3 regions of the Arthrobacter sp. TE12232 genome follow, and region 3 is predicted to be linked to each of the others. Evidence: riboswitches for the same ligand, from Rfam matches in the RefSeq annotation. Region 3 holds a riboswitch; each other region holds the start of a gene.
What was found. Region 3 has a riboswitch for thiamine pyrophosphate ahead of ACVWZ7_RS19265 (bifunctional hydroxymethylpyrimidine kinase/phosphomethylpyrimidine kinase). Riboswitches for the same ligand answer to the same signal wherever they lie in the genome.

Region 1: it holds a riboswitch for thiamine pyrophosphate, as region 3 does, so the genes downstream of both, thiO (glycine oxidase ThiO) here and ACVWZ7_RS19265 (bifunctional hydroxymethylpyrimidine kinase/phosphomethylpyrimidine kinase) in region 3, are expected to answer to the same signal.
Region 2: it holds a riboswitch for thiamine pyrophosphate, as region 3 does, so the genes downstream of both, ACVWZ7_RS12655 (ECF transporter S component) here and ACVWZ7_RS19265 (bifunctional hydroxymethylpyrimidine kinase/phosphomethylpyrimidine kinase) in region 3, are expected to answer to the same signal.

Annotation. Positions count from the first base shown of each region.
Region 1 is NZ_JBSSFK010000001.1:3,795,645-3,801,872, reverse strand. It holds gene ACVWZ7_RS17045 (thiazole synthase) at 1-565, opposite strand, end outside; gene thiS (sulfur carrier protein ThiS) at 571-807, opposite strand; gene thiO (glycine oxidase ThiO) at 804-2,165, opposite strand; TPP riboswitch at 2,159-2,279, opposite strand; gene thiE (thiamine phosphate synthase) at 2,306-3,013, shown strand; gene ACVWZ7_RS17025 (ferritin-like fold-containing protein) at 3,050-3,721, opposite strand; gene ACVWZ7_RS17020 (RNB domain-containing ribonuclease) at 3,763-5,259, shown strand; gene ACVWZ7_RS17015 (DEAD/DEAH box helicase) at 5,563-6,228, shown strand, end outside.
Region 2 is NZ_JBSSFK010000001.1:2,850,245-2,856,472, reverse strand. It holds gene ACVWZ7_RS12670 (UDP-N-acetylglucosamine 1-carboxyvinyltransferase) at 1-275, opposite strand, end outside; gene ACVWZ7_RS12665 (energy-coupling factor transporter transmembrane component T family protein) at 424-1,227, opposite strand; gene ACVWZ7_RS12660 (ABC transporter ATP-binding protein) at 1,224-2,846, opposite strand; gene ACVWZ7_RS12655 (ECF transporter S component) at 2,902-3,549, opposite strand; TPP riboswitch at 3,616-3,759, opposite strand; gene ACVWZ7_RS12650 (heme-degrading domain-containing protein) at 3,946-4,491, shown strand; gene ACVWZ7_RS12645 (DUF4386 family protein) at 4,488-5,246, opposite strand; gene ACVWZ7_RS12640 (DUF4235 domain-containing protein) at 5,365-5,625, shown strand; gene ACVWZ7_RS12635 (ion transporter) at 5,649-6,228, opposite strand, start outside.
Region 3 is NZ_JBSSFK010000001.1:4,297,070-4,303,297, forward strand. It holds gene ACVWZ7_RS19260 (Rne/Rng family ribonuclease) at 1-2,860, shown strand, start outside; TPP riboswitch at 3,006-3,103, shown strand; gene ACVWZ7_RS19265 (bifunctional hydroxymethylpyrimidine kinase/phosphomethylpyrimidine kinase) at 3,086-4,723, shown strand; gene rplU (50S ribosomal protein L21) at 5,080-5,388, shown strand; gene rpmA (50S ribosomal protein L27) at 5,450-5,713, shown strand; gene obgE (GTPase ObgE) at 5,830-6,228, shown strand, end outside.

The DNA.
Region 1 (6,228 bases), 500 kb from region 3:
TCAGCTCGATGTTGTGCGGGTTCAGGATGCCCAGGCCGGTCCCGATCGGGGCACCCAGCGGCATCACCGCCGTCGCCCCGAGGTTTTCGAGCCGCAGGGCCAGCACGGGGTCATCGTTGGTGTACGCGAAGACCTTGAAGCCGCGGGCCACCAGCTGCTCAGTTGCGTCCACGAGCTCGACCGCGTCCGGCAGCAGGGTGTGCTCGTCGGCAATGACTTCGAGCTTGACCCAGTCCGTCTCCAGGGCCTCGCGGGCCAGTTCGGCGGTGAGTACGGCGTCCTTGGCGGTGAAGCAACCGGCTGTGTTCGGCAGCACTCGGATGTTGTGGTCCACGAGCAGCTGGAACAGCGATCCCGTTTCCGCCGGTGAATAGCGGCGCATCGCCACGGTGGTCAATTCCGTCCCGGAAGCCAAAAGCGCCGCGCCCAGCCCGTCCAGGCTCGGCGCACCGCCGGTGCCCATGATAAGCCGGGATCCGAGCGTCACGCCGTCCACCACGAACGGATCGGCGAGGGCCCCGGCAGCCGGCCGGGCCGGCGATCCTGCAAGAGTCGTTTCGTTCATGCTGGTCATCCTCCCTGGACTGCCGTAACAAGTTCGACGTCGTCGCCGTCGGCGAGCGCGGTGGCGTGCCACTGGCTGCGGGGCACCACTTCAGCGTTGCGGGCCACCGCGACACCGAGCTTCTGCCCGTCGGCAGCCCGGCCGTCGGGGCCGATGCTCCGGCCCGTGAGCTGGCTGACGAGTGTGCTGACGGAGGCGCCGTCGGCGACGCTCTGCTCCGTTCCGTTCAGTCTGATGTTCATGCTGCTTCCTTGTTGGGGCTGTCCCCGGACGCATCCGGGGTGCGGGAGAAACGGTCGGGGCGGAACCCGGCCCAGCGCGGGTCCGGCATACCGTCCATGAGCTGACGACAGACGACGGCGGCTGCCGGGGTCAGCAGGACGCCGTGCCGGAAGAATCCCGTGGCGATGATGAGGCCCGGGACGTCCCCGCCTTCCGGGCGCGAGACGCGCCCCAGCATCGGGGCGTTGTCCGGTGTGCCGGGGCGGGCGCGCGCCGTGGCTTCGAGTAGTTCCAGCTCGGCTACAGCGGGCACCAGCTGCTGAGCGTCTCGGAGCAGCTGGTAGACGCCGCCGGCGGAAACAGCGTGCGGATCCGACGGGCCGTCTTCGCGTTGGGTGGCGCCGATCACCACAGTGCCGTCCTGCCGCGGGACGATATACACCGGCACCCCGCGCACCATGCCACGCACGGTGGCCGTAAGCAGTGGTTGCAGGTGCGCGGGCACGCGGAGCCGAAGGATGTCGCCGTAGACCGGCCGCAGCGGGAGTTTCAGTCCAGCGGGCAGCCCGTCAAGGTCGGGGGCGCCGAGCCCGTTGGCGACCACGGTTTCCGCGGCCCGCACGGAACCGCCGCCCGCGAGCCGGACACCGGCGACGCGTCCGTCCTCCCACAGCAGCCCCGCCGCGCGCCGACGGACGAATCTGCAGCGGCCCTCCGCGTCGAGCAGCCTGGTGAGCCGGGCAATCAGCATGCGGGGGTCCACCTGGTGGTCGGCCGGGATATCGAATGCGCACGAGATACCGGGGCTGAGCAAAGGTTCCCGGCTGCGTGCCTCGCGCACGGTCAGGGGCTCCACGGTGAGGCCGGAGTCCTGCTGGACTTCCCTCAGGTCCGCGAGCGCGCGCCGGTCCGCCGCATCGGCACCGACGGCGAGGGTCGGCGTCGTCAGGTAGCCGGTACTGGACCCTGCCCGGGATCCCGGGCCGCTGGCGGCACTGGCATCGGCGTCGATCCCGGCACCGGCATCGATCCCGGCCACGAAGTCGGGCCACAGCCGGGAGGACTCGAGCATCAGTTCCAGGAGCTGTTCTTCCTGATAGTGCAGTTCGCTGACGGGGGCCAGCATTCCGGCGGCGGCCCAGCTGGCCCCGCTGCCGGGCGCGTCATCGATCAACACCACGGACCGGCCCGCACGGCTGGCCTCGAACGCGATGCCGTGGCCGATCACCCCGCCGCCGATCACCGCAACGTCAACAGCGACGTCCTGTGCGGATGTGTCCTGTGCGGTGAGGTCCTCTGCGGAACCCGGGCCCGTGTCACAAACCCGGTAGGCGGCGTCATCTGCGGCTTCGGCTTCACGGCTGGTTCTTGTGCCCATAAAAAATTCCTTCCCTACGCCGGTACTAGCCGGATCAGGTCAAGCGGTCGGCTCTGACGCCCTCTCAGCCGTGCAGCGATGACGTGGCCGCTGCGGGCTCCCGCGGTATGCGCCCAGTTTAGAGGAACTAGGCTGGTGTCATGAGCCAGGACTCCCTCCACACCACCGCCCGCCTCTACTTGTGCACCGACGCCCGGCAGGACCGCGGCGACTTCGAGGACTTTGTGGACGCCGCATTCGCCGGCGGGGTGGACATCATCCAGCTGCGCGACAAGTCGCTTGAGGCGGCCGAGGAACTGGAGCTCCTGGAGGTCCTGCACGCCGCAGCGCAGCGGCACGGACGGCTCTGGGCCGTCAATGACCGGGCGGACATCGCCTCTTTGTCCGGGGCTCCGGTGTTCCATATCGGGCAGAAGGATATTTCGCTCGACGCCGCCCGCGGCCTCCTCGGCAAGAAAACCATAGTCGGATTGTCCACCCACAGCCCGGAGCAGGTGGACGCCGCCATTGCGTCCTCCCCCGGCCGCAAGGGACTCGACTACTTCTGCGTGGGACCCGTGTGGGCCACTCCCACCAAGCCTGGACGCGCCGCCGTCGGCCTCGACCTGGTGCGTTACGCCGCCGAGGCGACCGGCCGGGCGGATGGGGAGGGAGCCGGCACGGTCGACGGCCGGGTCGAAAGCTTGTTGCCGTGGTTTGCGATCGGCGGCATCGACCTCGGCAATGTTGAGCAGGTAGTCGACGCCGGTGCCCGCCGGATCGTCGTGGTCCGGGCAATCACCGACGCCGATGATCCGGCCCACGCAGCCGGCGCACTGCTGGCGGCGCTGGATGCCGCCGATTCCTGAACAGGTTCCGTTCGGGTTTCCGCCCCGGCGGCGGAGCTACCCCGCCAGTCCCAGCGCGGCCATCCGGCGCGAGTGGTTTGTGGCGAGTTCGGCCGTCAGAGCCCTGACCAGTTCCCTGGCGCCGGCGTCGTCCAGGCCTGAGAGCCCGCCGAGGAAGGCGTGTTCGAGACTGACCCGCTGGGCTTGGGTCAGTGCCTCGCCCAGCAGGCGCCTGGCCCACAGCGCCAGGCGCGACGCCAGCCGGGGGTCATCGGCCAGGGCCGCCTTGAGCCGCTCCTGCAGCACGGCCGTGGCCTCCTCGGCGGACTGGATCTGCTCGATCAGTTCCCGGGTCGCGGTGTCGACGTGCCTGGCGACGGCACGGTAGAAGTCCGCGGAGACGGTGTCGATCACGTAGGCCTTCATGAGGGATTCGTACCAGTCCGCCGGGCGTGTGCGCTCATGGAAGTGGTCCACGGACGGCTGGAACGGCAGCATGGCGGCCTCCGTGTCCAGGCCCATGGCCTCGAGCCGGGCCCGGACGAGTTCGTAGTGCTGGAACTCGACTACCGCGATCCTGCCCAGCACCGCACGGTCATGCAGCGTGGGTGAATAGCGGGCGTCCGAGGACAGCCGTTCGAAGGCCGAAAGCTCCCCGTACGCCATGACTCCCAGCAGATCCGTGAGGAAGCTGTTGTAGCGGGCAGGATCGTCCGGGATTGGGCTCATAATCCAAGACTAATAGCGGAAATCGGGCTAACCTGATTTTCGTGTCCCATCATCGCCTGACCCCGAGTATCCACGAGCAGCAGAACCAGCTTGCCGGGGCTCTCAAGGCGTTGCGCACCACGCTGGAACTGCCCGGTCCGTTCCCCGAGGACGTGCTGCGCGACGCGCAGGCGGCGGTGGCCGAGCACAAGCTGCCGGACCTGGACTTCACCCATGTCGAGTTCGTGACGATCGATCCGGCGTCCTCCACCGACCTCGACCAGGCGCTGTATATCGAGCGCAACGGCGAGGGCTACAACGTGCTTTACGCCATCGCCGATGTCCCGTCCTTCGTCGCGCCGGGCGGGGCGCTCGACGCCGAGACCCGCCGCCGCGGCCAGACCTTCTACACCCCGGACGGGCGGATCCCGCTGCATCCGGAGGTCATCAGCGAGGCTGCCGGTAGCCTGCTCGCCGGGCAGCTGTGCGCGGCATTCGTCTGGGAGTTCGAACTCGACGCCGCGGCGGAGGTGACCTCGGTGCTGGTGCGCCGGGCCCAGGTCCGCAGCCGCGCGAAGCTCAGCTACAAGGGTGTCCAGGCCGAGCTCGACGCCGGCACCGCAACGCCCCTGCTGCAGCTGCTGAAGGAGGTGGGCACCAAGCGCGTGGAGCTGGAACGCCTCCGCGGCGGCGCGAGCCTGAACATGCCGGAACAGGAGATCCAACAACTGCCCGACGGCGGCTACCGGATCGTGGCGGCCCCGCCGCTTCCGGTGGAGGACTGGAACGCCCAGATTTCCCTCATGACCGGGATGGCGGCGGCCGGGCTGATGCTCCAGGGCAAGGTCGGCATCCTGCGCACCATGCCAGCCCCGGACGAGGCGTCGCTGCGGCACTTCCACCGCCAGACTCACGCTCTCGGCAAGCCCTGGGACGGCGAAACGCCCTACGGCGAGTACCTGCGGACCCTCGACCCCACGGATCCCCGCCAGCTGGCCATCGTGCACTCGGCCGGCATGCTCTTCCGCGGGGCCGGCTACACGCCCTTCGACGGCACAGTGCCGCAGGCCGCCGTGCAGTCCGCCATCGGCGCGGCCTACGCCCACTCCACCGCGCCGCTGCGGCGGCTGATCGACCGTTTCGTGCTGGTGATCTGCGAGGCCTTGAGCAACGGCACCGAGGTTCCGTCCTGGGCCCGGGAAGCCCTGCCGTCCCTCCCGGCCATCATGGCCACCTCGGACCAGCTGGCCGCACGACTGGAGCGGCTCGCACTGGACACCGTGGAAGCAGCGCTGCTCGTCAACCACGTCGGCCAGGAGTTCGACGCCGTCGTGATCTCCGGCTCCAGACCGGCAAAGAGCGCCAGCGGCAGCGGCACCAACGGGAACGGCGGCAAGTCCAACGGTAACGGGAACGGCCCGTCCGGAATCGTGCAGATCGCCGAGCCCGCGGTGACCGCAAGGTGCCCCGGCGAGCTCGAACCGGGCACCCAGGTCCGGGTCCGGGTGGTGTCCTCGGACATCGCCACACGCGAAATCCGGCTGGAGCTGGTCGGCTGACGGACCGCCGCCGGGCCCCCTCTGCGGCGCGATCGCGCCTCCAGTCGAGGATCCGGGTCTCGTACAGCTAGACTGGAGAGGTAGATATGGATGCCCGGTCGTTGATTTCCATGATTTTCGAATTCAACAAGCCCGCCCCTACGCGATCTTGAGATACACCCGCTGGTCCCCAGTGCCAGCATTTAGATAGCCCGCGATCGGCTTCCACTGGAATTGCTTGCGCGCCTGAGCGTGCTCCGGAACGGCCACGGCCGGCCCCGTTGAGCAAGCAGCGCAGCCCAAAATGAATAAGGAAACTCACCTGTGAGTGAATTGCACACGCACCAGCTTCTGACCGATGAGTCGGGCACGGAGACCATCGAGCCCGAAGAAACCATCATTTCGGACGAAAAGCCGCACGAGATTGCCGAAAAGACGTTCGCCGATTACAACGTCCGCGCGGACATCGTGGAGTCCTTGGCCGACGCCGGCATCACCCACCCCTTCCCGATCCAGGCAATGACGCTGCCGGTCGCCCTGGCCGGACACGACATCATCGGCCAGGCCAAGACCGGCACGGGCAAGACCCTCGGCTTCGGCATCCCGGCGCTGCAGCGCGTCGTTGGCCGCGACGACGCCGGCTTCGACAAGCTGGCCGTGCCCGGCGCCCCGCAGGCCCTCGTGATCGTGCCCACCCGCGAACTCGCCGTCCAGGTAGCCAAGGACCTCGAGAACGCGGCCAAGAAGCGCAACGCCCGTATCGCCACCATCTACGGCGGCCGCGCCTACGAGCCGCAGGTCGATGCCCTGCAGAACGGCGTCGAGATCGTCGTCGGCACCCCCGGCCGCCTGATCGACCTCTACAAGCAGAAGCACCTGAGCCTGAAGAACGTCAGGATCGTCATCCTCGACGAGGCCGACGAAATGCTGGACCTCGGATTCTTGCCGGACGTCGAAACCCTGATCGCCGGTACCCCCGCGGTCCGCCAG
Region 2 (6,228 bases), 1.4 Mb from region 3:
CTGCTGTTGACGTCCACCGCGCCGGAAAGCGTGCGACCGCCCTCGACCCGGAGGTGGGTCATCTGGGGCCGGCCCACTTTGACGATGCTGTGCCCGACGATCGTCTCCAGCCGCTGGATCATCTTCAGGCTCAGGTTCTGCTTGCCCTGCTCCATCCGGGCGATGGCGCTCTGGCTGGTGCCGAGCTCGGCCGCGAGTTGTCCCTGGGTCCAGCCCTTGTCCCCGCGGGCCTCGCGGAGCAGGAGGCCGACATGTTCAGCAGTCTGTTGAGTCATGTCCCGAAAATATCACGCATGATCTACCGCACCCGGTATTTGCCGCCGGAATGGCGCCAATCTCACATGCATACCCGCATCATGCGATAACCGGCGCGGCGGCGCTGTGACAAGCGGCAGCGCGCAGGCGCGCCGGACGCTGCCGCGGCTACTGGCGGGTGAGGAAGACAAGGTTCCAGGTGCCCGCGCCGAGGGCTGCCGCGACGGCGGCTGCCGCAATGCCCAGCCCGCCCAAAAGCACCCAGGCGTCGAGTCCGCTGAACGTGGACGGCCTGGCCCAGGTCCGCGCCGCGCCGCCGAACCCGCGGGCCTCCATGGTCACCGCGAGCCGGGACGCGCTCCGGATCGCCTGCACCAGCAAGCCGAAGCTTTGGCCCATGGTGGCGCGGAAGCGCTGGTAGGGGTTGCCGCTTGAGCCCACGCCGCGGGCGCGCCGGGCCATCCCGATGGTTTGCCATTGCTCGGCCATGATTCCCACGAGCCGCATGGCGGCCAAGGTGCCCAGGACAAACCGGTGCGGCAGTTTCGCGTTCTGGGCCAGGGCGTCGGCCAGGTCCGTGGGGTCGGTGCAGCTCATCAGCAGCACCGCAGGCAGGGCGATCGCGAGCCCGCGGAGCATGAAACCGATCCCGAGCTGCAGGGAGCCGGCGCTGATGGACCAGATCCCGGCGTCGAACAGGACGGCTCCGGCGTCGGGCGCCAGGATGGCGGTGCTCCAGCCGCCGAGCGCCGCCGCGAGGATCAGCGGCCAGCCGCGCTGCCACAGCAGGGCAACGGTCAGCCCGGCCAGCGGCAGAAGCATCAGTTCGAAGGCCAGCGCCACCGAGGCAGAGACCCAGTCGATGGACAGAGCCAGCACCAGGGTGACCATGGTGACCGCCGTGAACTTCGCGAGCGGGTTGGCGCGGGTCAGCAGCGCATGGTTGCCGCGGACGCTCAGTTCGTCCCTCATGATGCGGCCGCCTCCGGCAGCTCCCGGTCCGGGCCGGCGGCGTTGACGGCCCCCGACCCGGCGGTGTCCCGGCCGTGGAGGCGCAGTTCGGTGCCGCCAAGGACAGCGCTGAATTCGGCGTCGTGCGTCACGGAGACCACGGCGGTGCCGGCGTCGAGAAGTTCAGAGAGGAACGAGGCAAGCTCGGCCCAGGTGTTGGCGTCCTGGCCGAACGTGGGCTCGTCCAGGACCAGTACCTGCGGGTGCGCAGCCAGCACGGTGGCCACCGAGAGGCGCCGTTTCTCGCCGCCCGAGAGCGTGTAGGGGTTGGCGTCCACGAGCTCCGTCAGCCGCAGCCGCTCCAGGAGCTCGTCCACACGGTCCTCGCCGTAGCCGAGGTGGCGGGGCCCGAACATAAGTTCGTCGTGGACCCTGCCGGTGACAAACTGGTGCTCGGGTTCCTGGAACACGGTCCCGATCCTGGCGATCAGCTGCTGGGCTTTCCACCGGTACGGGTCGGTCCCGGCGCCATCACCTACGCGACCGATGGCGCAACCACTGAGTTCCGTCGTGGCGGAGACCGTCCCCGCCACGGGGCGCAGGAGGCCGGCGAGCGTCAGTGCCAGGGTCGACTTGCCCGAACCGTTCTGCCCGGTGATGGTCAAGGCCTCTCCGGCACGGACCCGGGCCATGACCCCGGATTGCACGGGGCGCGGCGCAATCGTGCGGAAACCCTGGCGCAGTCCGGCCCGCCGCGGCCGCTCGCGGGAGACCGCGAGGGCGTCCGACGAGAGCAGGAGCTGCCCGGAGGCCGGGGCGGTCCGGGAACGTGTTGCGGGCACGTAGCCGGGCACCCAGACGCCCGCACCGATGAGCATGTCCCGCGCCTCGGCCAGGACCTGGTCCGGCGGCCCGTCAATCAGGACCGCGGAGTCCGTGGCGGACCCGGGCTGCAGCACCACGATCCGGTCCACGAGGTCCTTCCAGACCGCCACCCGGTGCTCCACCACCACCAGGGTGGCGCCGGTCTTGTCCAGGCAGCGGCCAACGGCGTCGCGGACTTCCAGGACGCCGGCGGGATCCAGGTTGGCGGTGGGCTCGTCGAGCAGCAGCAACCCCGGCCGCATCGCGAGGATCCCGGCGAGCGCCAGGCGCTGCTTTTGGCCGCCCGACAGCGCCGACGTCGGGTGGTCCAGCGGCAGCCTGCCCAGCCCGACGTCGTCGAGCGCCTCGCGGACCCGCGGCCAGATCTCCCCGGCCGGGACAGAGAGGTTTTCGGCGCCGAAGGCGACGTCGTCGCCGAGGCGCGAGAGCACCACCTGGGTTTCCGGGTCCTGCTGCACGAGCCCGGCGCGGCCGCGCTGTGCACGGGGCGCAGCGCCATCGATCAGCAGGCTGCCGGTCTCGTCGGATTCTTTGGCGTCGCCAGCCTCCCCCACCGCGCCGTCCCCGAGCACACCCGCCAGGGCGTGGAGCAGGGTTGATTTGCCGGCGCCGGACGGGCCCAGCAGGAGCACGCGCTCCCCCGGCCGGATGTCCAGGTCAAGTCCGCTGACCGCAGGCCGGAGCCTTCCGGCGTGCCGCCAGCCCCAGCCGCGGGCTGTGACGGCGGCCGGGCGTACGCCTGGTGAAGATGTCATGAGTCGCCTGTGCAATTCCAAGAGGGCCGTTCCGGAGTGGGTGCAGGAACGTGGTTCAGGAGAAGACAGGCTCCGTGGCGGCCTTGCGGGAGGCAAAGGAGCCCAGCACGCCGGTCTTGGCCAGGCCGCGGGTGGCGAGCCAGGACAGTCCGCCGGCAATCACGGCGCCGGAGATGGTGGTGAAGACGATGTAGGCGAGCTTGTCGCCGGCTTCGTAGGCAATGTTCCAGCCCCACGGCAGGAAGGAGTCGTTCAGGCCGCAGAAGAGGCCCGCGCCGGCTCCGGCCAGGAGGGACACCGGGAGGTTGAACTTCTTGTAGAGGAAGGCCGCGAACACCAGTTCCGCGCCGAGGCCCTGCAGGACTCCGGAGATCAGGACCGTGGTGCCGTACTGCGAGCCCATGATCAGCTCGCCCGTGGCCGCCACCGTCTCGCAGAAGAGGGCTGCCCCGGGCTTGCGGATGATGAGCATGCCGAGCACTGCCGGGATCATCCATCCGCCGGCGTAGAGTCCGCTGAGCGGCGGGTAGATCGTGTTGACCGGGGTGGAAATCAGGTTCGCGCCCTGATCCCAGGCCCAGAAGATGACGCCCCCGGCGACGGCGATCAAGGCGGCAACCACAATGTCCACCACACGCCAGTTGTAGGTGCGCCGGGCCGATGAACGGCTGCTGGAACCATGCTGTGCTGAAATATCTGTCATGTCGTCCTCCTGAGGAACAGGAGGGGAGGGTGCTCCGGCCGGCCTCGGCTTCCGCCGCCCTCCGCGCACCCTGAGAACTCGACTCCCTTGCGCCGGTACTAACCGGATCAGGTTCGAGGGTCTGCGGCTGTCCGCACTCTCAGCGCCCACCACTGGTTTCCCCGGACTCTTCCGGCGATGCCCGACGGCGGCGCTCCCCTGTCGTAATTATTTCGCCCTTGTGGGCTGGCTCAGTTTACACCCGAACGGCCCGGGTTATCAGTGGAGTGCTGTCACAATCCGCGGCCTGCCCCAGGCGCACCCCGCGGCCGGGAAGAGCCGCTTGGTAGAGTCGACGTGTCGGCCCCCGGACCCGCGAGCGGGCGGCCTTGTCGCCCACCGGAAAGCTGGACCATTTTGACGCACACACCGGCCACGCCAGATCCCTCCGCCGAGTACGACCCGGACTCGAGCGAGCCGCAACCGCACGGTTCCCTGGCGGCGCTCATTGGCCGCGTGCTGGCCGAAATGGATGCGCTCCAGTTCGCATCGTTCAGCAAGGACGATGCCCTGGACCTCGGGCTGCTCCTGGTCGAACTGGGCAGGCAACGCTCGCTGCCCATCGCCGTCGACATCACCAAGGGCGAGCAGGTGCTCTTCCACGCGGCGCTGGACGGCGCCACTCCGGACAACGAACGCTGGATCAACGCCAAGAAGCGCACGGCCCAGCGCTACGAGGTCCCGTCCCTGCTGGTGGGCCTCCGGGCCCGCGCTGCCGGCGGAAGGATCGAGGACAACGCCTGGTTCGATCAGATGGAGTTCGCCGCCCACGGCGGAGCGTTCCCCATCTACGTGCGCGGCACCGGTGCCGTAGCCGTCGTGACTGTCTCCGGGCTGCCGCAGAAGGCAGACCACGACCTCGTGGTCGAGGCTTTACGGACGGTCCTCACGCCGGGAGCTTAGGCGGCGGCGCCGTCCGCGCGCGGCGTCCTCCGGGACAGCCGGATCAGCGCAATCCCCACCGCCGTGAACCAGGCCCACATCAGGATGCCGTACACCAGGTAGACCTCCGGAACGGCGAACCGGAGTACCTCCGCCACCACGCCAACCGCGCCCGCGGCCACGCCGAGCCAGGCCACCGCACGGGGCAGCACGCCCTTGAGCATGGTCAGCGACATCAGCAGGATGCCGAGCGCGGACAGGACGCCGACGGCGGCAGGCGTGTTGTTCTCGGCGATCAGCGCCTCCGCCGCGGCGGCATAGCGGAGCCGGGCATCGGCCCCGGCGGTGCCGATCGCGTTCGCGTAGCTGTCACTGAGATTGACCAGGATCATCGATCCGCGGCTCGTGACCGGAACGGCCAGGAACAGCGCCCACGGCAGGGCGCCGATCACCGTGGCCATGAGGGCCAGGCTCTTGTTCAGCGGGGCGAGTGCCACGAAGAGGGTCACGAATACCAGAACCGGAAGAATGTTGGGCACGGTCCACAGGAGTTGTTCGGCGACGTAGACCGCCGTGTGCCCGGCGATGAACTCGAGGGTTTCGGCACCGCCGTGGATCGGTGGCGGGGCAATGGCGTCCAGAACCACTGCCACGATCAACAACGCCACGAACGCGACGGCGGAGATTCCGGCCCAGAAGTAGAGTTGCCGCCAGCTCTGACTGTCCGCCGCGGCGCCCCGGGCATGGCCGAGCGGGCGGGTCCGGGGCTGTTCCATGCTCAAAAGTACGTCCGGCGGGCGAGGCAATACAGGGGCGTTGGCCCTGTCTGGATGCCCGGGCAAGGAACGCTAGGCTAGGGGCAGCCCTGTTTCCTCCCTTAAGGAGTTACGAAGAATGAACCTCTTCATCAAGCTGCTCGGCACCGGCGTCAGCCTCCTGGCCGGTTACGCCGGCGCCAAGCTCGTTGACACCGTCTGGGAGAAGTCCACGGGCAGCAAGCCGCCCACGGACAACGACGACGTCCCCACCACGCTGCACCACGCATTGGCGTTCGCGCTGATCTCGGCCGCGGTCAGCACCGTCATCCAGGTGCTCGCCAACCGCGGCACCCAGCGCGCGATCACCCGCTTCGCCAAGACCCAGGACGTCGTCTAACGAGGGCATTTCAAGGACGTTGACTAGCTTGGCTCGACGAGCAGCTTCCTGATCTCGGTGAGCTTGGCTTCGGACTCTTCGAGGCGCAGGCGGAGTCCTTCGACCGTACCCGTGTCGGCCGCATCGACTAGCGGCGCGGGTTCCTTCTTCTTGGGCGACAGGAAGAAGTTGGCAAGGTAACCGGTGAACGTACCGAAGATGCCGACACCGATGACAATGATGCCTGCCCCGATAATACGGCCCGCATCCGTGACCGGATATTGGTCTCCGTATCCGACTGTCGAGATCGTGACGATCGTGTACCAGAGGGCGTCCGAAGCGGTCCTGATATTGGCCCCCGGGGCGCCCTGCTCGACGCGGAGCACCGAGAGGCTTCCGAATTCCAGCACCAATATGCCCATGAGCAGCAGTATGTACAGGGAACTGCCGGCCCGATCTTTGCTCAGCGCGCGGCCGATCGTGCGGATGCCGACATCGCGGAGCAGGCGGTACACCCGGATCAGCCGGAAGATGCGCAGGATCTTGAATTGCGCCACAGGCACGCTCGCCAAGAGGTCGGCCCAGCCGAAGTGCTTGAAGAAATAGGCGCCCGCCGATGGCGCG
Region 3 (6,228 bases):
ACCGGAGCCCCTGCCGGCCTTCGCCGACGAACCCGAAGCCAACGCCGCCGCCGCGGAAGCTCCCGCCGAAACAGCACAATCAACAGAGTCCGCCGTTGCGGAAAAGCCGGTCCGGCGCCGCGCCAGCCGCGCCAAGGCCGCTCCGAAGGTCGACGAGGTCCACGCAGTAGCTGCGGCGGAAGAAGAAACCGAAGAAGCAACCGAAGAAGCGGCCGCCGCACCCGCCGAAACACAGGCACAGGCTGCACAGCCCGTCACGGCAGACGAGCAGCCGGCTGAAAGCCCTGCCGCATCGCTCTTCCTGGAACCGGGTGCCCTCACCTCCGTGATCTTCCAGGCCCCGGACCTCAGCACCGTGGTGCGTCCGGCCCCGGCGGCTGCAGCAGCGGAGCCCGAGGAAGAAGAAGGCGACGAGGACGAGGACGCCGGCAGCCGCCGTCGTCGCCGTAGCCGCGGCCGCCGCGGACGCACCCGCACCTCCGCCGAGTCCGAGATCGACGTTGAAGGCACCGAGGAAGAGGGCGAGGAGGGCCAGGAGGGGACGCTCGAGGACGGCGTGACCTCGCGCCGCCGGCGCCGCCGCCGTCGCGGTGACCAGGACCTGGAACTGACCGGCGGGGGAGACGACGATCCGCCCAACACCGTGACCCGCGTGCGCGCGCCGCGGGCCATCAGCGAAGCCCCGGTCAACAACCGCGTCACCTCGGTCAAGGGTTCCACCCGCCTCGAGGCCAAGAAGCAGCGCCGCCGCGAATCCCGCGACACCGGCCGCCGCCGCACCGTGATCACCGAAGCCGAGTTCCTGGCCCGCCGTGAATCCGTGGACCGGCAGATGATCGTCCGCCAGCGCGACGACAGAATCCAGATCGCCGTCCTGGAAGACGGCGTCCTGGCCGAGCACTTCGTCTCCAAGACCCAGCAGGACTCCCTGATCGGCAACGTCTACCTGGGCAAGGTCCAGAACGTGCTGCCCTCCATGGAAGCTGCCTTCGTGGACATCGGACGCGGCCGCAACGCCGTCCTGTACGCCGGCGAAGTGAACTGGGATGCAGTGAACCTCGAAGGCAAGCAGCGCCGGATCGAAAACGCGCTCAAGTCCGGCGACTCCGTCCTGGTCCAGGTCACCAAGGACCCGGTCGGCCACAAGGGTGCCCGGCTCACCAGCCAGATCTCGCTGCCCGGCCGCTACCTCGTGTACGTGCCCGGCGGTTCCATGACCGGCATCTCCCGCAAGCTGCCCGACGTCGAACGCAACCGCCTCAAGCGGATCCTCAAGGACCGCCTGCCCGAGGACGCGGGCGTCATTGTCCGCACCGCGGCCGAAGGGGCGTCGGAGGAAGAGCTGACGCACGACATCAACCGGCTCCGCGCGCAGTGGGAAGGCATCGAGAGCCAGTCGACCTCCACGAAGATCCTCGCCCCCGAGCTGCTCTACGGCGAACCCGACCTCACCATCAAGGTGGTCCGCGACGTCTTCAACGAGGACTTCTCCAAGCTGATCGTCTCCGGCGAGGAAGCCTGGGACACCATCGAGGCCTACGTGACCTACGTGGCGCCTGACCTCGTGGGCCGGCTCGAGAAGTGGACCAAGGACACGGACATCTTCGCGGCCTGGCGCATCGACGAGCAGATCCACAAGGCCCTGGACCGGAAGGTCTTCCTGCCCTCCGGCGGGTCCCTCGTGATCGACCGCACCGAGGCCATGACCGTGGTGGACGTCAACACCGGCAAGTTCACCGGCTCCGGCGGCAACCTCGAAGAAACCGTCACCAAGAACAACCTGGAAGCGGCCGAGGAAGTCGTCCGGCAGCTGCGGCTGCGCGACATCGGCGGCATCATCGTGATCGACTTCATCGACATGGTGCTCGAATCCAACCGCGACCTTGTGCTGCGCCGCATGGTGGAGTGCCTGGGCCGGGACCGCACCAAACACCAGGTGGCGGAGGTGACCTCGCTGGGCCTCGTGCAGATGACCCGCAAGCGGATGGGCACCGGGCTGCTGGAAGTCTTCGGCGAACAGTGTGAAGCCTGCGCGGGCCGCGGCATCGTCACCCACGACGAACCCGTCGAGCACCGCAGGGCCAACACGGTCGCTGCCGAGCACTACGTCCCGCGCGCCGAGGCCCAGCCTGCCGCCCGCACCGAACGCAAGAGCCGTCGCCGCGGCCGGGGCCAGGGCCCGGAGTCCGCACCGTCCGCACCGGCCGCCGTCCACGCCGAGCCCACCGAGGCCGAAAGCCACGCCAAGGCTGAAGCCACCCGTGCCGCGCTGGCAAAGGTCGCCGCCGCGGCCCACGCCGCGCACCTGCACGACGGTGAAGCGGCCGCTGCCAGCGACGCCGGGGCCCGCCAGGCCGCCGTCGACGCCGTCACGAAGCTTGCCGCCACGGAAGAGGCAGCAGGCCGTCCGGCGGCTGTGCTGACGTTCGGCGGTGAGCAGGTGGCCCTGCCGTTCGTCGAGCACGCCGAGGGCACGCCGGAGCCGTCCCTGACCCTGGACCTGCTGACCGAGGCCTTCGCCAACCTGGGCGAGGCTGAGGCGCAGGCCAACAGGCAGGCGGCCACCCAGGCCCAGCACGAGACTCAAGCCACGGCACCCGAGCCTGCGCGCGTCGAGGCACCGGCTGCACGGACAGCGGAGACCACGACGACGCGTGGCCGCCGCGGCCGCCGCAACCGGAGCGCCAGCCGCGCCCAGGGTGCAGCCAACGAGACCTCCGTGGAGCACCGCGAGGCAACACGGCCAGCCGCCGCCGGCTCGGTTCACGAGGCCAAGGCACCCGCGGCGGCAAGGCCGGCCATCCCGGCCGGCAACGAGCCGATCATCCTCGGAGTCGGCGTGCCGGCATCGGAGCTGTAGTCCTTTACGGCTGACCCCTTCCGCCACTGATCCGGCTGAAGTGTAAATTGCGGGTTCGGGCCGGAGCGGGCGTAACAATACGTCCGCTCCGGCCCGGGCCCGCTTCGCCGTTAACAGGGCAGCGCCGGGACAGCGGCTAGGCTTGACCACTGACACGGGGTGCCGCGCATCGGGCCGGCTGAGATCCAGACCCGTTGAACCTGTCCGGTTAGCACCGGCGAAGGGATGTCTGACTTGTCCGCAACAGTGAATCCGTCTGAATTTCTGCCCGACGCTTTTCTACCTCCCAATTTTCTGCCCTCCGCGCCGTCTGCGCCGCTGCGCATTCCCCGGGTGCTGGCCATCGCCGGCTCGGACCCATCCGGCGGCGCAGGAATCCAAGCGGACTTGAAGAGCATCGCTGCGAACGGCGGCTACGGCATGGCCGCCATCACGGCCCTGACGGCGCAAAACACCCGGGGCGTGCGCGCCGTCCACGTTCCTCCGGCAGAGTTCCTCACGGCGCAGCTGGACGCCATCAGCGACGACATCGGCATCGACGCCTTGAAAATCGGCATGCTGGGTGACGCCGCGGTAATCGACGCCGTCCGCACCTGGCTGGAAAAGGTGCGACCCGCCGTCGTGGTCCTGGACCCGGTAATGGTGGCCACCAGCGGCGACCGGCTCCTGAAGGAATCCGCCGAGGCCGCACTGCAAGCCCTCCTGCCGCTGGCGGACCTCATCACGCCGAATCTTGCCGAGCTGGCCATCCTGCTTAAGGAACCCGTCGCGGCAGACTGGGCGGAAGCCCTGGAGCAGGGCAAGCGCCTGGCCGCCCTGAGCGGCACCACCGTCCTGGTCAAGGGCGGACACCTCCCCGGCGGGGATGGTGCCGGGGATATTGCCGGGGACGGCTGCCCGGATGCGCTGGTCAACACCGTAGGGCTGCTGGGGCAGGAGACCGTGGTGGTGCCGGGGGAGCGGATCGCCACCCGCAACAGCCACGGCACCGGCTGCTCCCTGTCCTCGGCCATGGCCACGGTGCAGGCGCGGGTGGGGAACTGGGAAGCCGCACTGCGGGAGGTCAAGCCGTGGCTGCTGGGTGCGCTCCGCGAAGCCTCGGCCCTGGACGTCGGCACCGGCAACGGCCCGGTCCATCACTTCCATCACGTGCAGGACCGCACGAGCTCTCAGCACAGCCAGCACAGCCAGGGGCCGGCGGAGACCCCCGCGGAGGGCGAGTTCGCCGCGGCCCTGCGCGATGGCGCCGCGGCCGATCTCGACGCCATCTATGCCCTGGACTTCATCCGCGGACTCGCCGACGGCACCCTGCCCGAGCACGAGTTCGCCTACTACCTGGCCCAGGACGCCATTTACCTCAACGGCTACTCCCGGGTCCTGGCCCGCGCCGCCGCCGTCGCCCCCACCGAGGCCGAACAACTGTTCTGGGCCCGCTCGGCGCAGACCTGCCTTGAGGTCGAGTCCGAGCTCCACCGCTCCTGGCTCAGCACCCGCCCCGCGGCGGCCGGCCTGGGCCCGGTCACGAAGTCCTACGTGGACCACCTGCTGGCCGCCTCCGTCTCGGGCAGCTACGGCGTGCTCGTGGCGGCAGCCCTGCCGTGCTTCTGGCTCTACGCCGAAGTCGGGGCCACCCTGCACCGGGAATTCCTGGCCGGCGGCGCCCCCGCGGCGCACCCTTACGCCGACTGGCTGCGGACGTACGCCGATGAGGACTTTGCCGCCGCGACCCGGCAGGCGATTGCGTACACCGACGCGGCGGCCCGGCAGGCCTCCGCCGGCGAGCGGGAGGCCATGGCCTTGGCCTTCCGGCAGTCCTCACGCTACGAAGTGCACTTCTTCGACGCGCCGAGACTGCACGCCTGACCCAACCCGCCCCGCACACCCGCTAGGATGGTGGGGCACGGTTCCGGAAGTCGTTGCGGCAACACTGCGTAAAAACGTAGTGGCGCCTATCACGGACTACCCGCCGGAACCAGCCTCATTTGCGGCCGAAGGCAAAATTAGCGTATTCTAGATCTTCGGTGCTTACGCCAACACTTGGGTTATGACCCTGAGAACTATCCACATGGAATTCCTCGTGGATTTGTTCCGGGGGTAGCTCATGGGTTCCCCCGGGGAATCCACCGGCGTTGAGGCACAGCGTGAGCCGGTCCAAACAATTTGGCCCCAGGTTCCGCACGCAAATCTAGTAATAAACGTCGAGAGAAGTGAGTTCCCCAGTGGTGTACGCGATTGTCCGCGCAGGCGGCCGCCAAGAGAAGGTTTCCGTTGGAGACTTCGTTACCCTGAACCGCGTCCCCGGTGGAGCCGGCAGCACCTTTGAGTTGCCCGCACTGCTCCTGGTGGACGGTGACAAGGTCACGTCTGCTGCTGCGGACCTGGCCAAGGTAACGGTTACGGCTGAGATCCTCGAAGACCTTCGTGGTCCGAAGATCGTCATCCAGAAGTTCAAGAACAAGACCGGTTACAAGAAGCGCCAGGGCCACCGTCAGGAATTGACCAAGGTCAAGATCACCGGTATCAAGTAACTCTTCGTTACTGTTCAGGTTCCAGCAGATTCCCCAGAATTTTTGAAGGCAGGCATTTCAAATGGCACATAAAAAAGGCGCGAGTTCCACTCGCAACGGTCGTGACTCCAACGCCCAGTACCTCGGCGTGAAGCGCTTCGGTGGCCAGGTAGTTTCCGCAGGCGAAATCATCGTCCGCCAGCGTGGAACCCACTTCCACCCGGGCGCCGGCGTCGGCCGCGGCGGGGACGACACCCTGTTCGCCCTGACCCCCGGTGCTGTCGAGTTCGGCACCCGCCGTGGTCGTCGCGTTGTGAACATCGTGGCTGCTGCAGCTGCAGAGTAACAACAAGTTCTAAATCGGTGGGGCGGGCCATTAGGTCCGCTCCACCGGTGTTTTAACCGCATTACAATCAACTTGGGCCTTTTTGAGGTCCGGGGAACAGCACTGAGGAGATCCACGTGGCTAGCTTTGTAGACCGGGTAGTACTGCACGTATCCGGCGGTACCGGCGGCCACGGCTGTGTCTCCGTTCACCGTGAGAAGTTCAAGCCCCTCGGCGGTCCCGACGGCGGCAACGGCGGCAATGGCGGCGACGTCATCCTGCGCGTCGACCCGCAGACCACCACGCTCCTGGACTACCACCACGCCCCCCACCGGCACGCCACCAACGGCGGTCCCGGCATGGGCGACTGGCGCGGCGGCAAGAACGGCGAGACCCTCATTCTTCCGGTTCCCGAGGGAACCGTCGTGAAATCCAAGACCGGCGAAGTCCTCGCCGACCTCGTGGGCGAAGGCGCCGAATACATCGCAGCGGCCGGCGGCATCGGAGGACTCGGCAACGCTGCGCTGTCCTCGCAG